3 regions of the Hymenobacter tenuis genome follow, and region 3 is predicted to be linked to each of the others. Evidence: riboswitches for the same ligand, from Rfam matches in the RefSeq annotation. Region 3 holds a riboswitch; each other region holds the start of a gene.
What was found. A riboswitch is a leader RNA that binds a small molecule or an ion and turns the genes downstream of it on or off. The one in region 3 is predicted to bind S-adenosylmethionine.
Positions count from the first base shown of each region.

Region 1: another riboswitch for S-adenosylmethionine. It lies ahead of ACYVGU_RS05590 (homoserine dehydrogenase); the one in region 3 lies ahead of ACYVGU_RS08770 (amino acid permease).
Region 2: another riboswitch for S-adenosylmethionine. It lies ahead of ACYVGU_RS16515 (O-acetylhomoserine aminocarboxypropyltransferase/cysteine synthase family protein); the one in region 3 lies ahead of ACYVGU_RS08770 (amino acid permease).

Region 1 is NZ_BAAGWF010000001.1:1,298,480-1,303,522, forward strand. Features, by position in the region: gene ACYVGU_RS05575 (DoxX family protein) at 1-151, shown strand, start outside; gene ACYVGU_RS05580 (hypothetical protein) at 252-458, opposite strand; gene ACYVGU_RS05585 (dihydrolipoamide acetyltransferase family protein) at 548-1,966, opposite strand; SAM riboswitch class I at 2,199-2,312, shown strand; gene ACYVGU_RS05590 (homoserine dehydrogenase) at 2,509-3,771, shown strand; gene ACYVGU_RS05595 (competence/damage-inducible protein A) at 3,852-5,043, opposite strand, start outside.
Region 2 is NZ_BAAGWF010000004.1:693,402-698,444, reverse strand. Features, by position in the region: gene ACYVGU_RS16530 (T9SS type A sorting domain-containing protein) at 1-733, opposite strand, end outside; gene ACYVGU_RS16525 (lipocalin family protein) at 947-1,363, opposite strand; gene ACYVGU_RS16520 (LysM peptidoglycan-binding domain-containing protein) at 1,593-1,889, shown strand; SAM riboswitch class I at 2,250-2,363, shown strand; gene ACYVGU_RS16515 (O-acetylhomoserine aminocarboxypropyltransferase/cysteine synthase family protein) at 2,752-4,140, shown strand; gene metX (homoserine O-acetyltransferase family protein) at 4,340-5,043, shown strand, end outside.
Region 3 is NZ_BAAGWF010000001.1:2,019,867-2,024,909, reverse strand. Features, by position in the region: gene ACYVGU_RS08785 (Gfo/Idh/MocA family protein) at 1-44, shown strand, start outside; gene ACYVGU_RS08780 (EcsC family protein) at 123-878, shown strand; gene ACYVGU_RS08775 (hypothetical protein) at 962-1,390, opposite strand; SAM riboswitch class I at 1,749-1,841, shown strand; gene ACYVGU_RS08770 (amino acid permease) at 2,240-3,694, shown strand; gene ACYVGU_RS08765 (lysostaphin resistance A-like protein) at 3,863-4,699, shown strand; gene ACYVGU_RS08760 (TSUP family transporter) at 4,881-5,043, opposite strand, start outside.

The DNA of each region.
Region 1 (5,043 bases), 720 kb from region 3:
CCATGCGCCGCAGGGTGCGCTTCCCATTGTAAATCAAGGAGAACTAGCCGTGCTATACTGCTTTGTGTTCCTGTACTTGGCAGCGGCTGGTCCGGGGCCTTGGAGCGTAGATGCCGCTCGAAACCGCAGCGTGGTAGATCCGGTGGTGTAATACTCCTGGTTACAACACGCAAATTGGGCTTTGAGACGCAGCAGAATCACTAGGTTCCGCTGCGTTTCAAAGCCCGATTCGGTTTAGAGGAAACAGGAGGCTAGTCGCGTACTTTCAGGCTATCGGGCACAGTGCCGCGCGTGGCCTGCACCAATTGGTTCTGCAACTGAAAGTTGACTTGTTCGCAGTCGTTGAAGCGCTTCTGGGCTGTTTCTAGGGCTGTTTCAGCAATTCGCAGGCGCTGGTACAGAAACAGAATCAGGCCCAAGGCAATCAACAGGGCTACGAGCGGCAAGGTTTTATTCATGGCAGGCAAGGGCTGAAAAAGCGGGAGGGTTGGTTGGTAAGGCGAGCCAGCGCCTCATCAACCAACCCTCCACTGCTTATATGCTGTACTTAAATAGTCGTGTTCGGGTCAAACTGCTCCAGGTAGTCGGCCACACGGCGCACGAACATGCCACCCAGCGAGCCATCCACCACGCGGTGGTCGTAGCTATGCGAGAGGAACATGAAGTGACGCACGCCAATCAAATCACCCTGCGGCGTCTCGATGACAGCGGGCTTCTTCTTGATAGCGCCCACGGCCATAATAGCTACCTGCGGCTGCATGATGATGGGCGTACCCATCACGTTGCCGAAGGAGCCTACGTTCGATACCGTGTACGTGCCGCCTTCCAGGTCCTCGGGCTTCAGCTTGTTGGCACGGGCCCGGTTGGCCAGGTCGTTTACCTTTTTGCTGAGGCCATTCAAGTTGAGCTGGTCGGCGTTATGAATGACCGGCACGATAAGGTTGCCGGAGGGCAGGGCCACGGCCACGCCCACGTTGATGTCGCGCTTCTTGATGATGTAGTCGCCTTCAATCGAGACGTTGATCATCGGGAAGTCCTGGATGGCTCGCGCAATGGCCTGAATGAAGATGGGCGTGAAGGTCAGGTTCTCACCTTCGCGCTTCTTGTAGGCATCCTTGTGCTTGTTGCGCCAATGCACGAGCTCGGTCACGTCGGCCTCCACAAACGAGGTAACGTGGGGCGAAATCTTCTTGGAGTCCACCATGCGCTGGGCAATCATTTTGCGCATGCGATCCATCTCAATCAGCTCTTGATTTCCGCTAATGGAAGGAACTGCTTTAGAAGGAGTTATGGCTGCTGCTGAAGCCTGGGGTGCTGAAACCGGAGCGGGCTGGGCAGTGGGCTGTGAAGCCGGCGCTTGCGGTGCCGGAGCCACGGCCTGAGGCTGAGCAGCCGGGGTTGCGGACGCTGCCTGACCTAGGGGTTTCTTGCCAGCTGCTACGTAATCCAGAATGTCTTTTTTGGTAACGCGGCCCTCGCTGCCAGTACCGGGCAGGTACTCCAGGTCAGCCATGGAGATGCCTTCTTCGCGGGCAATGCTGAGCACCAGCGGCGAGTAGAAACGGCCCGTCTGGGGCTGGGCTGCTACGGCTTGCGCAGGATTGGCCTGCGGGTCGCCAGACTCGGGGAGGTAAGGAACCTCAGCGGTTGCTTTGTCGGCGCCATTGGCTGAGGGTGCTGGAATTTCGGCGGCTGCCGTGGGAGCAGCGGAGCCGGCGCTGGCGGCATCGGTTTCAATAATGGCGATGGGAGCGCCAACGGCCACTACCTGGCCTTCCTGAACCAGAATTTCCTGGAGGATGCCGGCGTGCAGGGCCGGAACTTCGGTATCTACCTTATCGGTGGCTACTTCCAGCACCGATTCATCCTGGTCGATGGAGTCGCCTACTTGTTTGAGCCATTTCAGGACGGTGCCTTCCATGATGGATTCGCCCATCTTGGGCATCGTCATTTCCACTCGTGCCATGCGGTTGGGGGTAGGGTTGGGTTATGGGGTGGGAGGGTTTTGCTATGCGGACTGGGGAGTTGCGGACTCAAAGGTAACAGAAAGCCTCAACGCCTCGCAAAGCCCGGCCGTGTATCCGAAAATGGGTGTAGCTACGGCCGGGGGCTAGTGAGGTTGGCATAGGGGCCTTTCGCCGCCAAAATTGCGTGAGAAAAATTGGGTTGTATATTTGCCCCGCGCCCCTTTCACGGGGCACTTATCAAGAAAGGCGGAGGGACAGGCCCTGTGATGCCTTAGCAACCAGTAGCAATACCAGGTGCTAAATCCTGTCTCGGAACAGCTTCGGCTACCCGAGAAAAGATAAGTTACAAGATGTTCCCCGTCTGCAGCGGGTGTAGCTCTTCTGACTTATCGGAAGGGCTTTTTTTGTGCCTTTTCGGTGAGAGTTCTTGACTAAGTGCCGAGTGAAATGAGGGCGTTGAGTGCATCAACATCCATTCATAGTCGTCGGTAGGGGGTAGTGCTTGCATGCACCCTAGCGGGCTGACATTCACACAATTGGTATGAGTCGCAAAGATATTCGCATTGGCCTGTTTGGGTTTGGAGTAGTAGGTCAGGGCCTGCACACCGTGCTGGAGCGTACGCCGGGGCTGCGGGCCAGCATCGGGCGTATTGGGGTTAAAAACCGGGAGAAAGTCCGCCCACTTCCGGCTGCCCTGTTCACCTTCGACCGGCAGGAGTTGCTCCAAGATTCTTCACTCGACGTAATTGTAGAGCTGATTGATGACGCCGACGAGGCCTATTTGATTGTGACGGAAGCCCTGCGCCGCGGCAAAGCGGTAGTTACGGCCAATAAAAAAATGCTGGCCGAGCACCTGCCCGAGCTGATTCGGTTGCAGCGCGAAACGGGCACGCCCCTGCTCTACGAGGCCGCTGCCTGCGCTAGCCTGCCCGTCATCCGCAACCTAGAGGAATATTACGACAACGACCTGCTAGAGTCAGTGGAGGGCATCATCAATGGCTCCACCAATTACATTCTCACGGCCATGCACCGCGACACGCTGTCGTTTGCAGAGGCCTTGGGGCAGGCCCAGGCGCTTGGTTTCGCGGAAAGCAACCCGGCTCTGGATGTAGAAGGCCTTGACGCCCGCAACAAGCTCGTATTGCTCCTGACGCACGCCTTCGGGCTAGTAGTTGCGCCTGAGCAGCTCCTGACCCTGGGCATTGACCGTCTGAGCCCTCTAGCAACCGCTTACGCCAAAGAGAAGGGCTACGCGCTGAAACTGGTGGCGGAAGGCCGGCGCCTACCCGATGGCACTATTGCAGCAGCTGTACTGCCTACGCTGGTAACGCCTGAGCACGAGCTGGCACGTGTGCACGACGAGTACAATGGCCTTATCACGCAAAGCAGCTTCGCCGACCGACAGTTTTTTCTGGGCCGGGGCGCGGGCGCATTCCCCACCGCCTCCGCCGTGCTCAGCGACCTTTCGGCCCTGACCTACGGCTACCGCTACGAGTACAAGAAACTGCATCAGCAGAACGCCCTGGCCTTAGCCACTGCCGCCGAGTTGGATGTGCTGGTGACTTTCACGGATAAAGCTATTCCTGAGCTAGCCGATTTCAGCCACGTGCACGAGCAGTTCCGGTCCAGTACGCGCGGCCACTACCTTACGGGTACCATTGGACTGACCCAGCTAGCGCAGGCCGCATGGCTGCGGGCACCCGGGGTTTGCGTGGTGCGGTTGCCTAGTCCGTTACGCGCCGCAAGCGAGGCACTGGTAGTGCCGGATGTAGTGCCCACCCGAGCCCTAACAGAGGCTGAGTAAGCATGAAGAAGCCGAGGAACAGATACCCTAGTGCTACCTAAGTGGATCTGTGCCTCGGCTTCTTTCTAGAACTACACACGCTAGTCCTTGGGTAAGCTCAGTCGCAGCAGGTTCAGGGCCATGGTGGTGGTGTATTCCAGATTTAACTGCCGACCACGGTCAAAGCTGATTTGCTTCGTGACGGTGCGGTGCGCATCGGCGTAGGCAATGCATACCGTGCCAACGGGCTTTTCCGGGGTGCCACCATCGGGGCCGGCAATGCCGCTGGTTGCTAGGGCCACATCAACGCCCAACTGCTGGCGCAAGCCTTCGGCCATTTCGGCTACGGTGGCTTCGCTTACGGCCCCGTGGGCAGCTAGTGTTTCGGGCTTTACGCCCAGCTGGCGCTGCTTTATATCGTTGGAATACGCAATAATGCTGCCCTGAAAATAGCGGGAGCTGCCCGGAATGCTGGTAAGCCGATGCGCCAGCAAGCCACCGGTGCAACTCTCGGCGGTGCCTACAGTAAGGCCACGCGCTTGCAACTGTTGGCCCACAGCTTTTTCCAGCTTGATTTCTCCTACGGCAAAAATATGGTCGCCGAGCAAGGTGCGCAGTTCGGGTAGCAGGGCTTCCATGCGGGCCCGCAGGTCGGGCTGGCCATCGTCGTGGCCGGTGAGGCGCAGGCGCACGCCGCCGAGGTACGGCAGGTATGCTAGCTTCACGTTGGGTGGTAAGGCCGTTTCCCACGCTTCTATCTGCTGCGCCAGAAACGACTCGCCCAGGCCCACCGTCTGTACTACTACGTGCTCAATGGCGGGCGTTTGGAAGTGTTGCTGCAGGCGAGGGAGTACCTCATGGGTCATCAGGTACTTCATTTCGTGCGGCACGCCAGGCATGCTCACAAACACGGTTCCCTGGTTCTCAAACCACATGCCCGGCGCCGTACCCACGGCATTGAACAGCACCTCGCAGGCAGCAGGTACCAAGGCCTGTTGGCGGTTTACTTCCAACATGGGGCGGTTGAAGCGCCGAAAAAAGCCTTCGACGTGCTCCAGGGTAGGCTGGTGCATCACTAGCTCGGAGCTGAAATAGCGGGCCAGCACGTGTTTGGTCAGGTCATCTTTGGTAGGACCGAGGCCGCCCGTCATTAGTACCACCTGGGCACGCTGCCGGGCTAGGTCGAGGGCAGCCACAATCTCATCGGCCCGATCAGAAACGCTGGTAATCTGGCGGACGCGTAGCCCTAGCTTGCCCAGCTCCTGGCCCATAAAAGCCGAATTGGTGTCGATG
Region 2 (5,043 bases), on a different contig from region 3:
CACTTACTACTGTAGTAATCAGCTCTGTGCCATTAAATCGCACTACGCTGCCTGCCCCGAAGCCACTGCCCGTAACAGCCAACGTAAACCCACCGCTGCCGGCAGCTATACTAGATGGCGCCAATGCTGTAAGTGTGGGCTTGGGGTTGAGCAGAGAAGTAGCCTGCACCTGAAAATTATCAATACGAACTGGGCCAACGCCAGACGCGCCACTTACTAGTAGCCGTACCACAACCGCTGCTTTGTTGTGGAGGCTGCTTTGGCTTGAAAGGTCAATCAGGTGCTCGGTCCAGATTCCGCTGCCAGTGGTTATGGGTGTTGCGGTTTCAAACGTGCGCCCACCATCACCACTGAAAGCCACTGTAATAGTACTGGCACCCGTGGACGGGTGGTACTGCTGGTAATAAAGCTTATAGCCAAAGTAGCTGGGCAGATTAGCTCCGCCAAGCACAAATTCAAGATACCGGGTATTCGTGCCGGCTGAGTTGTTCATACCTAGTGCCAGGCCAGCGGTGCCCGCCGTGAAGGCGCTTGAACCAGTGGTAGTGCCCGTGAACGTAACGAAGGGCTCGGTTGAGGAAACGGAGCTAGTGACGTCGGTAGCCACTGTCGGCGAGATGCTGCTGAAGCTGGTGCCGCTGTTGAAATCGTAACTGACGACGGTCGTCGTCGTCTGGGCTTGGCTGTTGAAGCTGCTCCACAAAAGCAGCAGAACAATAAGGCGTGTAAACAACGTCTGGGACTTTATATACCAGGTTTAGTGGGAGTTATAACGTGCTAGCCAGTGATCTGCACTACCCGCCCCTAACCGACATGAAATCAAAATTGTCCAATCATCACTGTACAATATTTTATGCCTCGACAGTACTTACTGTTCACCTATAGCCATAAAAAAAGCCCTTTTGCATAGTACAAAAGGGCTTTTCTAATTAGGAAAAAACTTGGTTTATTCCTTTTCTAGGCGCAACTCCGCACCTTGGGGGCTTTTTAGGGTCAGCTTGTCGTCGGTCAGGGTTACTACATCAAAGGTGTTGCTTTGGGTAGCACCGTCGGGCGTCATCGTGATTTTCTTGGCCGCCTGATCAAAGGTGTACTTACCGTTCACTGCTCCGGTTGGCGACATCATGGTGTACTGCTGGTTCGCGAAGAACGTGATGCGCTCATCTTCCTGGGCATCGGTCTGTTTTACTTTGTCGCCGGAAGCGCTGAGTTCTTTATCGGTTTTCCATACTTTGCTTTCCTTACCGTAAAGCATATTAACGCCTTCTACTTTACCTTCTTTGCTGCCACAAGCAGCCGTGAAAAGTACTAGCAGCATAAGCAGGCTAGCTAGCAAGCGAAAAGAGGAAGAGGGGGTTTTCATGGGGAGAATGGTTAGATGAGAGAGTAGATTTTATGTCTCTGCTCAGCCTCCTGGATAACCAGGCTGCTAGGGCAGCATTGCCACTCTTACGGCAGCATTCCCCAAGATGTTCGCGCTACAGTCCGGCTACAACTTATTGCATTATCAAGCGTAAGAGAGGCAAACCAGACCAGTGCATCGTGCTGATTCTCGGTCAATTCCCCTCTCACAACTAAACTGACTTACTGCTATGGGACTGTTTGATTTCCTTTCTAACGACGGCGATAAGAAGCCTGTTCAGCCTACTACTCCTCCGGCAGCGGGTGGTGCCACCGATTTTTTTGGCAACGCCAACCAGGCTGCAGCTACTACTACTCAGGGCGATACCTATACCGTAGTAAGCGGCGACTCGCTTTCGAAAATTGCCAAGCGCCATTACGGCGACGCGGCCAAGTGGCACCAGATTTATGACGCCAACAAAAGCGTTATCGGCTCGAATCCCGACCTAATTGAAGTAGGACAGGTACTGACGCTGCCCAAGCTCTAGCATTTCTCTAGCTTCGAAATATCCAAAAAAGCCACCTCTTACAAGGTGGCTTTTCTGTGTTTCTAAAATTCCCTGTAATGTGTTTCGGATGGTGGTATGGCCCACAGAGACTAGGGCTCACTGTTGCCTAAAGTGTACCCTCTGCTCAACAGGAGCAGAAAATACAGCTTGTTGCCTGCATCTATTAGTGCTTGCCAATCAACAAGTTGACGACTACTCATCTTAACGCAGCATAAGCATATTAGCAGTATCGGCTGATTAAAAATTATTTTCACTAGCTATTGCATATATCGAAACTAGGCGTATACCTTTGCAATACCAACTAGGTACTCTCCCGCTCGCGGCGGGGCAGTTTTCAAAGATTTATACAGAAGTGGCGAGAGAACAGGCTCCCTGACCCACTGGCAACCTTCGACCGCGCGAAAGGTGCCAATTCCTGCCCGACCAGCCATTCGGCGGCGGGGCATATAACTCAGAGTGCCATGGAAAACACCTTCGCTTTCGCCCTTCCTTCCGCTGCTGCCCAGTCTGCTTTGTTGCTTACTGCCCAGCCGCTTTCCTGCGTTTCTAGGGCTGCTGTAGCCGCCCACGCTGCTTGGCGAATGCGAATGCGCTGCTGTAGCGGCGCTTGTTGTTGCTGTAGCTAGCCCACGCCCGGCGGCCCAGCTTCTCCCCTCCCCTGTTTCCTGGGCTTTGGCCCTTGGTGCTGCCTAGGCAGCGTCGCCTGGCTCGTCTGTTTGCTCAGCTCGCCCTCACAGGTTGCTGACTTCAGCCCGGCTCCTGCTACGCCCTTGCGTAGCCCCCACTGTAGCGGTTTACGCTCCCTTCCTTCATATCCAACTTCCTGCTAACCAGCCTTGCTATGTCCACGCAGAACGCTCACTTCGAGACCCTCCAACTCCACGCCGGCCAGCAGCCCGACCCCGTAACCGGGTCCCGCGCGGTTCCGATTTATCAGACGACCAGCTATGTGTTCAAGAATGCCGAGCACGGCGCTAACCTGTTTGCCCTGAAGGAGTTCGGCAACATCTACACCCGCCTGATGAACCCCACCACCGACGTGTTCGAGCAGCGCATAGCCGCGCTGGAAGGTGGCGTAGCGGCACTGGCGGTTTCCTCGGGGCAGGCGGCGCAGTTTATTGCCCTCAACAACATTCTGCAGGCCGGCGACAACTTCGTGAGCACTACGCACTTGTATGGCGGCACTTACAACCAATTCAAGGTGGCGTTCAAGCGGTTGGGCATTGAGGTGCGCTTTGCCAACGGCGACCAGCCTAGCGAATTTGAAGCCCTGATCGACGAAAATACCAAGGCGCTTTACCTCGAAACCATTGGTAACCCAAGCTTCAGTATCCCGGATTTTGAGCGCATTGCCGCCATTGCCAATAAGCACGATCTGCCACTCATTGTGGACAATACGTTTGGGGCCGGCGGCTACCTGTTCCGGCCACTGGAGCACGGCGCGCACATTGTGGTTGAGTCGGCCACGAAGTGGATTGGTGGCCACGGCACCAGCATTGGCGGCGTGATTGTAGACGGTGGCAAATATGACTTCGGCAACGGCAAGTTCCCGCAATTCACGGAGCCCTCGGAGGGCTACCACGGCCTCGTATTTAATGAGGTGTTCGGCAAAGGTGGCCCATTCGGCAACATTGCTTTCATCATTCGGGCCCGGGTAGAAGGCCTGCGCGATTTTGGCCCCTCGCAGAGCCCGTTCAACTCTTTCCTGTTGCTGCAAGGCCTCGAAACGCTGAGTTTGCGCGTAGACCGCACCGTGGAAAATGCCCTGCGCATTGCTACTTGGCTAGAGCAACATCCGCAGGTAGAAGCCGTGAACTACCCCGGCCTGAAGAGCAGCCCGTACCACACGCTGGCCCAGAAGTACCTGAAGCGCGGCTACGGCGGCGTGCTCACCTTCGCCATCAAAGGCACCAAGGAAACCGCTATACAGTTCATTGATAACCTGAAGCTAATCAGCCACCTGGCCAACGTTGGCGATTCTAAAACGCTGATTATTCAGCCCTCGGCTACCACGCACCAGCAGCTTTCCGAGGCAGAGCAGCGGGCGGCCGGCGTAACGCCCACGTTGCTGCGCCTGTCGTTGGGCACAGAGCACTTCGAAGACATTCGGGCTGATTTGACCCTAGCGTTTGACGCCGTGCGCACGGCAGCTACCATTCCTTCTGGGGAGAGTGGCAGCACCCTCCTACCCGAACCCGAAACCGAACACGTTGCCACGCTGGAAGTCTGATACTTGAGAGGGGTTGATGCCGGGCCGCAGGTGAGAGAGCGGCTCGGATCAGCTTCCAGCAACGCAGCGCGCGGGCTGGTGCCTGGGCTTTCAGGAGAGAGGAAGCCGAGGACCAACGCCGCCCGCACTACAGCCGGGGCGGAGCCGGGCAGAATCGGCTCCGCCCGCAGGCTATTGACTTTGAAATTGCCCTAGTACCATGCCTTCCGAAGAAGAACCACACCTGTTTCGTTTGCCTAGGCCACTTCGGCTGGAAAGCGGCGCCATATTGCCTCAGGTGAACGTAACCTACCATACCTACGGGCGCCTAAATGCCTCCCGCGACAATGTGCTATGGGTGTGCCATGCCCTCACGGCTAACTCTGATGTGCTGAGCTGGTGGCCGGGGCTAGTAGGACCGGGCTGTTATTTCGACCCCGCCGACTGGTTTATTGTGTGCGCCAATGTACTAGGCTCCTGCTACGGCACAACCGGTCCAGCCTCTGCTGATGCTGATGCCGACACGGAGCAAGCACCATATCAAGCGTTTCCGCTCCTGACCATCCGGGATATGGTAGCTGCCCATGAGGCCTTGCGTGAGCACCTTGCCCTACCGTCTATCCATACCCTGATTGGCGGCTCTTTGGGTGGGCAGCAGGCAGTGGAGTGGGCGGTGCAGCGGCCGGCCTTGTTTGAGAACCTAGTGCTGCTGGCTACCAACGCCCGGCACTCGGCCTGGGGCATTGCCTTCAATGAAGCCCAGCGCCTAGCCATCTTCGCCGACCCAACCTACCACACGGCCACGCCGGATGGTGGCGCGGCGGGGTTGCGGGCAGCCCGGGCCACGGCGCTGCTCAGTTACCGCAGCCACCACGCCTATGGCCGCACCCAAACCGAAACCGACGACGAGAAGCTGGACGATTT
Region 3 (5,043 bases):
TAAAGGTGGTTGAGATTATCGAGCGGATTTATAGTTTGCGGTAACCGGCCAGTAGCAAGTGCCCATGCCAGCCAGAATCTGCCGATCTTACGGTAACAATCAGCCTTCGCGTTCTGCCTACTATGACTCTCCCAGATCAGCAAGCACGTACGGAACTGCGCGCCTGGCAACAGAAAATGCAAAAAAAGCCCACGCTGGTGGGGCGTTTCACGCGCCGAATACAAGCGCGGCTGAATGCATTTCTGCCCGAAAAGGTGCACCAGGCTCTCACGGCGGCCATCAAGCAAATGGTGCGCGGCGTTCTGTTTGGCTCTACGCACACTACGCGCCGTCCGCAGGCCGATACGCCGTTGGCAGAGCGCGAAGCTGCGGTGAAGAACACACTGCGGTATTACCGCAATACGGCCGCCGCCGAAGGAGCCATGACGGGAGCGGGCGGCTTCTTGCTCGGGCTGGCCGACTTCCCGTTGCTGCTCGGCATCAAGCTGAAGTTTCTGTTTGATGTGGCGGCCCTCTACGGCCACGACGTGCGCGACTACACTGAGCGGTTGTTCCTGCTGCACATTTTCCAGCTAGCTTTCAGCAGCCAGCATACCCGCAACGAAATTTACAGCCGTGTTGCCAACTGGGATGCCTACCGCCACACGCTCCCGACCGACGTGCAGGAGTTTGACTGGCGCACGTTTCAGCAGGAGTACCGCGACTACATTGACTTGGCCAAAATGGCGCAGCTAGTGCCTGTTATTGGAGCGGCCGTAGGCGCGGTGGCCAACTACCGGCTCCTGGAGCAACTCGGCGACACGGCCATGAACTGCTACCGCCTGCGCTGGTTTGCCGCAGAGAACACGCCTGATGCTTTACCCATTGTAACTACCTAGTAACGGCCTAGACTGGCTTTGCTCATAAAACAAAAAGCCCCAGCGCAGGAATGCGCTGGGGCTTTTAGGTTAGGTATGTGGCACTAGCTTTTGGCCTTGCGTGGATGCTGGGCTTTGTGCTTGGCCATTTTCTCCTGTTGCAGCTGAGCATACTTCGTGTACTGATCAGCGCTCAGAATTTGCTTGAGTTGGGCTTCGTAGCGCTCCTTGCCGGCCTTCATGACTTGGTGGCGCTGCTTTTTATCGGCGGTGGAAGCTACTTGCGTGCGCTTGGCCTGCATTTCCTGGTAGCGGGCCAGGTTCAGCTGCCGGACTTGCTCGGTTTGAGCAGCCGAGAGGCCTAGCTTCTGACTGAGGCTTTTGGCTTTTTGCTCGGCGCGCTGCTCAGGTGTTTTGGCAGCCTTGGCGCCTTTTTGGTGCTTAGCATGTGCTGCTTTTACGGGCGTAGTTTGGGCCGAAGCGGCAGCAGCAGAAAGAGAGAAAGCGGCGAGGAGAACGAGAAGCTTTTTCATGGCTATGTTGGATTGTTTAAATTCAGAGAAAGAAGCGGGCCGCCGTCCGGAACAGGCGTTTCCGCTTCTGCAAGGTCAATAGGCAACTCAGATGCCAACTTTAAGCAAACTCGGGCCCTAGCAGCCTCTGAAAATATTTAAATTTTCCGGTTAAACTTCCGCCAGTAAAATCTATCAGCAAAAGCAGTGTTCTGATAGTGAGCGTGTTATGAGTTGATAAGACTTGGCTGCTAGGGCACCAGTTGGCTTCAGGAGTTGATAAAATACGCAGTGTGGTAGAGCGAGAAAGACCCCGTTTGCAGGAGCAGCATTCCGGTTCTACCTTTGTCGTATCAATTCTTTCTAGCCCAAAGGATTGTTTTTATACAGAGGCGCTGAGAGACAGGCTCTATGACGCGTCGGCAACCATCCGCAACAGCCGGAACGGTGCCAATTCCTGACCATATAAAAACAACAAGCCGTGGACTTTTGCCTCTGCCGTAGTACCTGTTTCGTAGTTTCCGCTGCCCTTCTCAGTGCGCCCCATAAGGCTCAGCGCTGCTGTATGAGCCGCTGTTGTTGCTGTTGAGGCTGCGGCTTCTGCCCTGAGTTTTTGACCCAATTGGCTTTGGATGGTATCGTTACCTAGCATCCAAGCCCTAGGCATCTCTTTTCTTCTCTTCGTTTCCTGGCCAGCGCTGCTGCCTGTAGTTGCCCGGCAATACGCGTCGCTTTCGGCTTTTTAAGAAGCTAGTAAGGCTACGTAATGTGCTGACATCGGCAACCCGCGTTGCTAGCCGGTTAAGCGGCAGCAGGCGTTGCGGCCAGGATATTCTCTTACCAGCCAACTACTACCTGGCGAATCACTTTATGCTCAGAAAATCATTGGAACTGCTTCGGCAGGAAGCGGCCGAAACGGGCGCTAACACCCTGAAACGAAGCCTGAACGGCTTCAATCTTATTACCATTGGCATCGGTGTCATCATTGGGGCGGGCCTGTTTTCGCTTACGGGCATTGCGGCCGCCAACAATGCTGGTCCGGCCGTTACGCTCTCGTTTGTGGTGGCAGCAGTGGGCTGTGCTTTCTCGGCTCTGTGCTACGCTGAGTTTGCCTCCATGGTGCCGGTTGCGGGCTCCGCTTACACCTATGCCTATGCCACCATGGGCGAGCTGTTTGCTTGGATTATCGGTTGGGACTTGGTGCTGGAGTACTCCGTAGGCGCGGCCACGGTGGCCATCAGCTGGTCGCAGTATCTGCTGAAGTTCCTGAGCAAATACGGCATCAATCTGCCTCCGCAGTTGGTGATGTCGCCGTTTGAATCGGCTACGTTGGCTAATGGCACCGAAGTACACGGCTTGGTGAACATACCGGCCATGCTTATTGTGCTGGCCATCACCATGATTATTATACGCGGTACCTCGGGCTCGGCCTGGTTTAATGCCTTGGTGGTTACGCTAAAGGTGGCGGTGGTGCTGGTATTCATCGGGCTCGGCTGGCAGTACATTGACCCCGCCAATTATCAACCTTACATCCCGAAGAACACCGGCACGTTCGGGGAGTTTGGCTGGAGCGGTATTCTGCGCGGGGCAGGGGTAGTATTCTTCGTATTCATTGGCTTTGATATTGTGGCCACCATGGCCCAAGAAACCAAGAATCCGCAGCGCAATATGCCCATCGGCATCATCGGTTCCCTGCTGATTTGCACCGTATTGTTTGTGCTTTTCGGCCACGTCATGACGGGCCTGGCCAACTACACCGAGTTCAAGAACAGCGCTGCGCCCGTGGCTATTGCCATCGAAAAAACGCCGTACGCCTGGCTGTCATCGGCCGTGATTCTGGCCATTATCATCGGCTACACCTCCGTTATTCTGGTGGATTTGCTGGGCCAGAGCCGCGTGTTTTTCAGCATGGCCAAGGATGGGTTACTACCCCCGGTATTCTCCCGAATCCATGAGCGGTTCCGCACGCCGTTGCAGTCGAATCTGCTACTAGGCTTGTTTATTGCCTTATTCGCGGGGTTTGTGCCGATTTCGGTGGTAGGCGAAATGACCTCTATTGGTACTTTGCTGGCCTTCGTAATGGTGTGCCTGGGCATTCTGATTATGCGCAAGCGCGAACCCGACGCCCCACGTGGCTTCCGCACGCCGTGGGTGCCGCTGGTACCTATTCTGGGTATCCTGACCTGCCTCGTGATGATGCTGTCGTTGCCTTGGGAAACGTGGTTGCGCCTGGCAGTGTGGCTGGCCATCGGCCTGGCTATCTACTACGGGTACGGCCGCAAGCACAGCAAGCTGGGGCAGCAAAAGCAGCAGCAAGCCGCCTAAACGCAGTAATTCTTCTTATCAAGATGACTATCACAACCAGCCGACGCGCTACGCTCGGCTGGTTGTTTTTTTATGCGCCAAGAACAGTAGTTTTGACGCACACTACTTTATACTAATCCTGATTTTACTGTGGAAACTAGTACGCCTGAAGTTGCTACCCCCTCTCTATTGAAACCAGCCCCAGCTTATCCTGCCCTAAAAGAAAGCTGGACATTTATCGGCTGGTATTTACTCGTGACGCTACTCGTGGGCTTGCCTACCTCTTTGCTCGCCAGCAAGGTGCTGCACCTATCAAAATCCGTGACGGGTATGGTTGTGGCCGTGTTGTCTAACGTAGCCCTACTTGGGTTTATGCGCTGGAAAGCGGGCAAGCGCTGGAACCCGGTGCAGTTCACGGGGCAAGAGCAGGGGTGGCTGTACGCCCTGCTGCCCCTACTGGTGCCGGCCCTGGTAATGGTGCTGTCGGTGGTGCAGCTACTAGGGCTTCCTGACTGGCAGCAACGCTTTTTTGAAGAACTTGTGCACGAGCCAGTAGCGGCGTTCCTCGTAGGAGTTGTTGCGGTGCCCATACTGGAGGAAGTGCTATTTCGGGGTGTAATTCTGCAAGCCTTGCTCCGCACATACCGGCCGTGGGTCGCCATTGGCCAGTCGGCGCTGCTTTTTGGTATAATACATTTTAACCCCGCCCAAAGCCTGGGAACCGCCCTAATTGGGGTAGTACTAGGGTGGCTTTACTACCGAACCCGCTCCCTGTGGCTGTGTATCAGTATCCATGCGCTCAATAATCTGTTGGCTTTCGCCTCCATGATATGGCCTGTGGGCATGGCGGCTGATAGCCCGGAAATCTTGCTTGCTACGTCGCCGGGGCTGTATATCGGGTTGGTGCTGCTCAGTGCCCTAGTACTTTTCCTGGTGCTGCGGCGTGTGCAGCAAACAACCAGCCCAGTACCGATGCCTGAAGTGCTACCAACTGAGGAAGAACCACTCCTTTCTGTTAGGGCTTAACTCCGTTTTACTAGGTAGCCAAATGCCTCAAACCGGTGCTGACTCAACAAGCTAATCAGGATAACGCTGGGCTTGTAGGCTTTCCGGCAGTAGCTTTAAATTACTAGGACTGCCAATGTGGTAAACCATAAAAAGCCCCGCCAATAATTGGCGGGGCTTTTTCGTAAGGTGTTGGCAGCTGCTACATAAACACTTTCCGCAGCGCCCATAGGCTCCAGATGATGACCATCAGGCCCACGCACACAAACATCCAGCGCACCGGAATGCGACCGGCCAGGCGGGCGGCAAGAGGAGAGGCCGCTACGCCGCCCACAATTAGGCCCAGGATGATTTGCCAGTGCGAA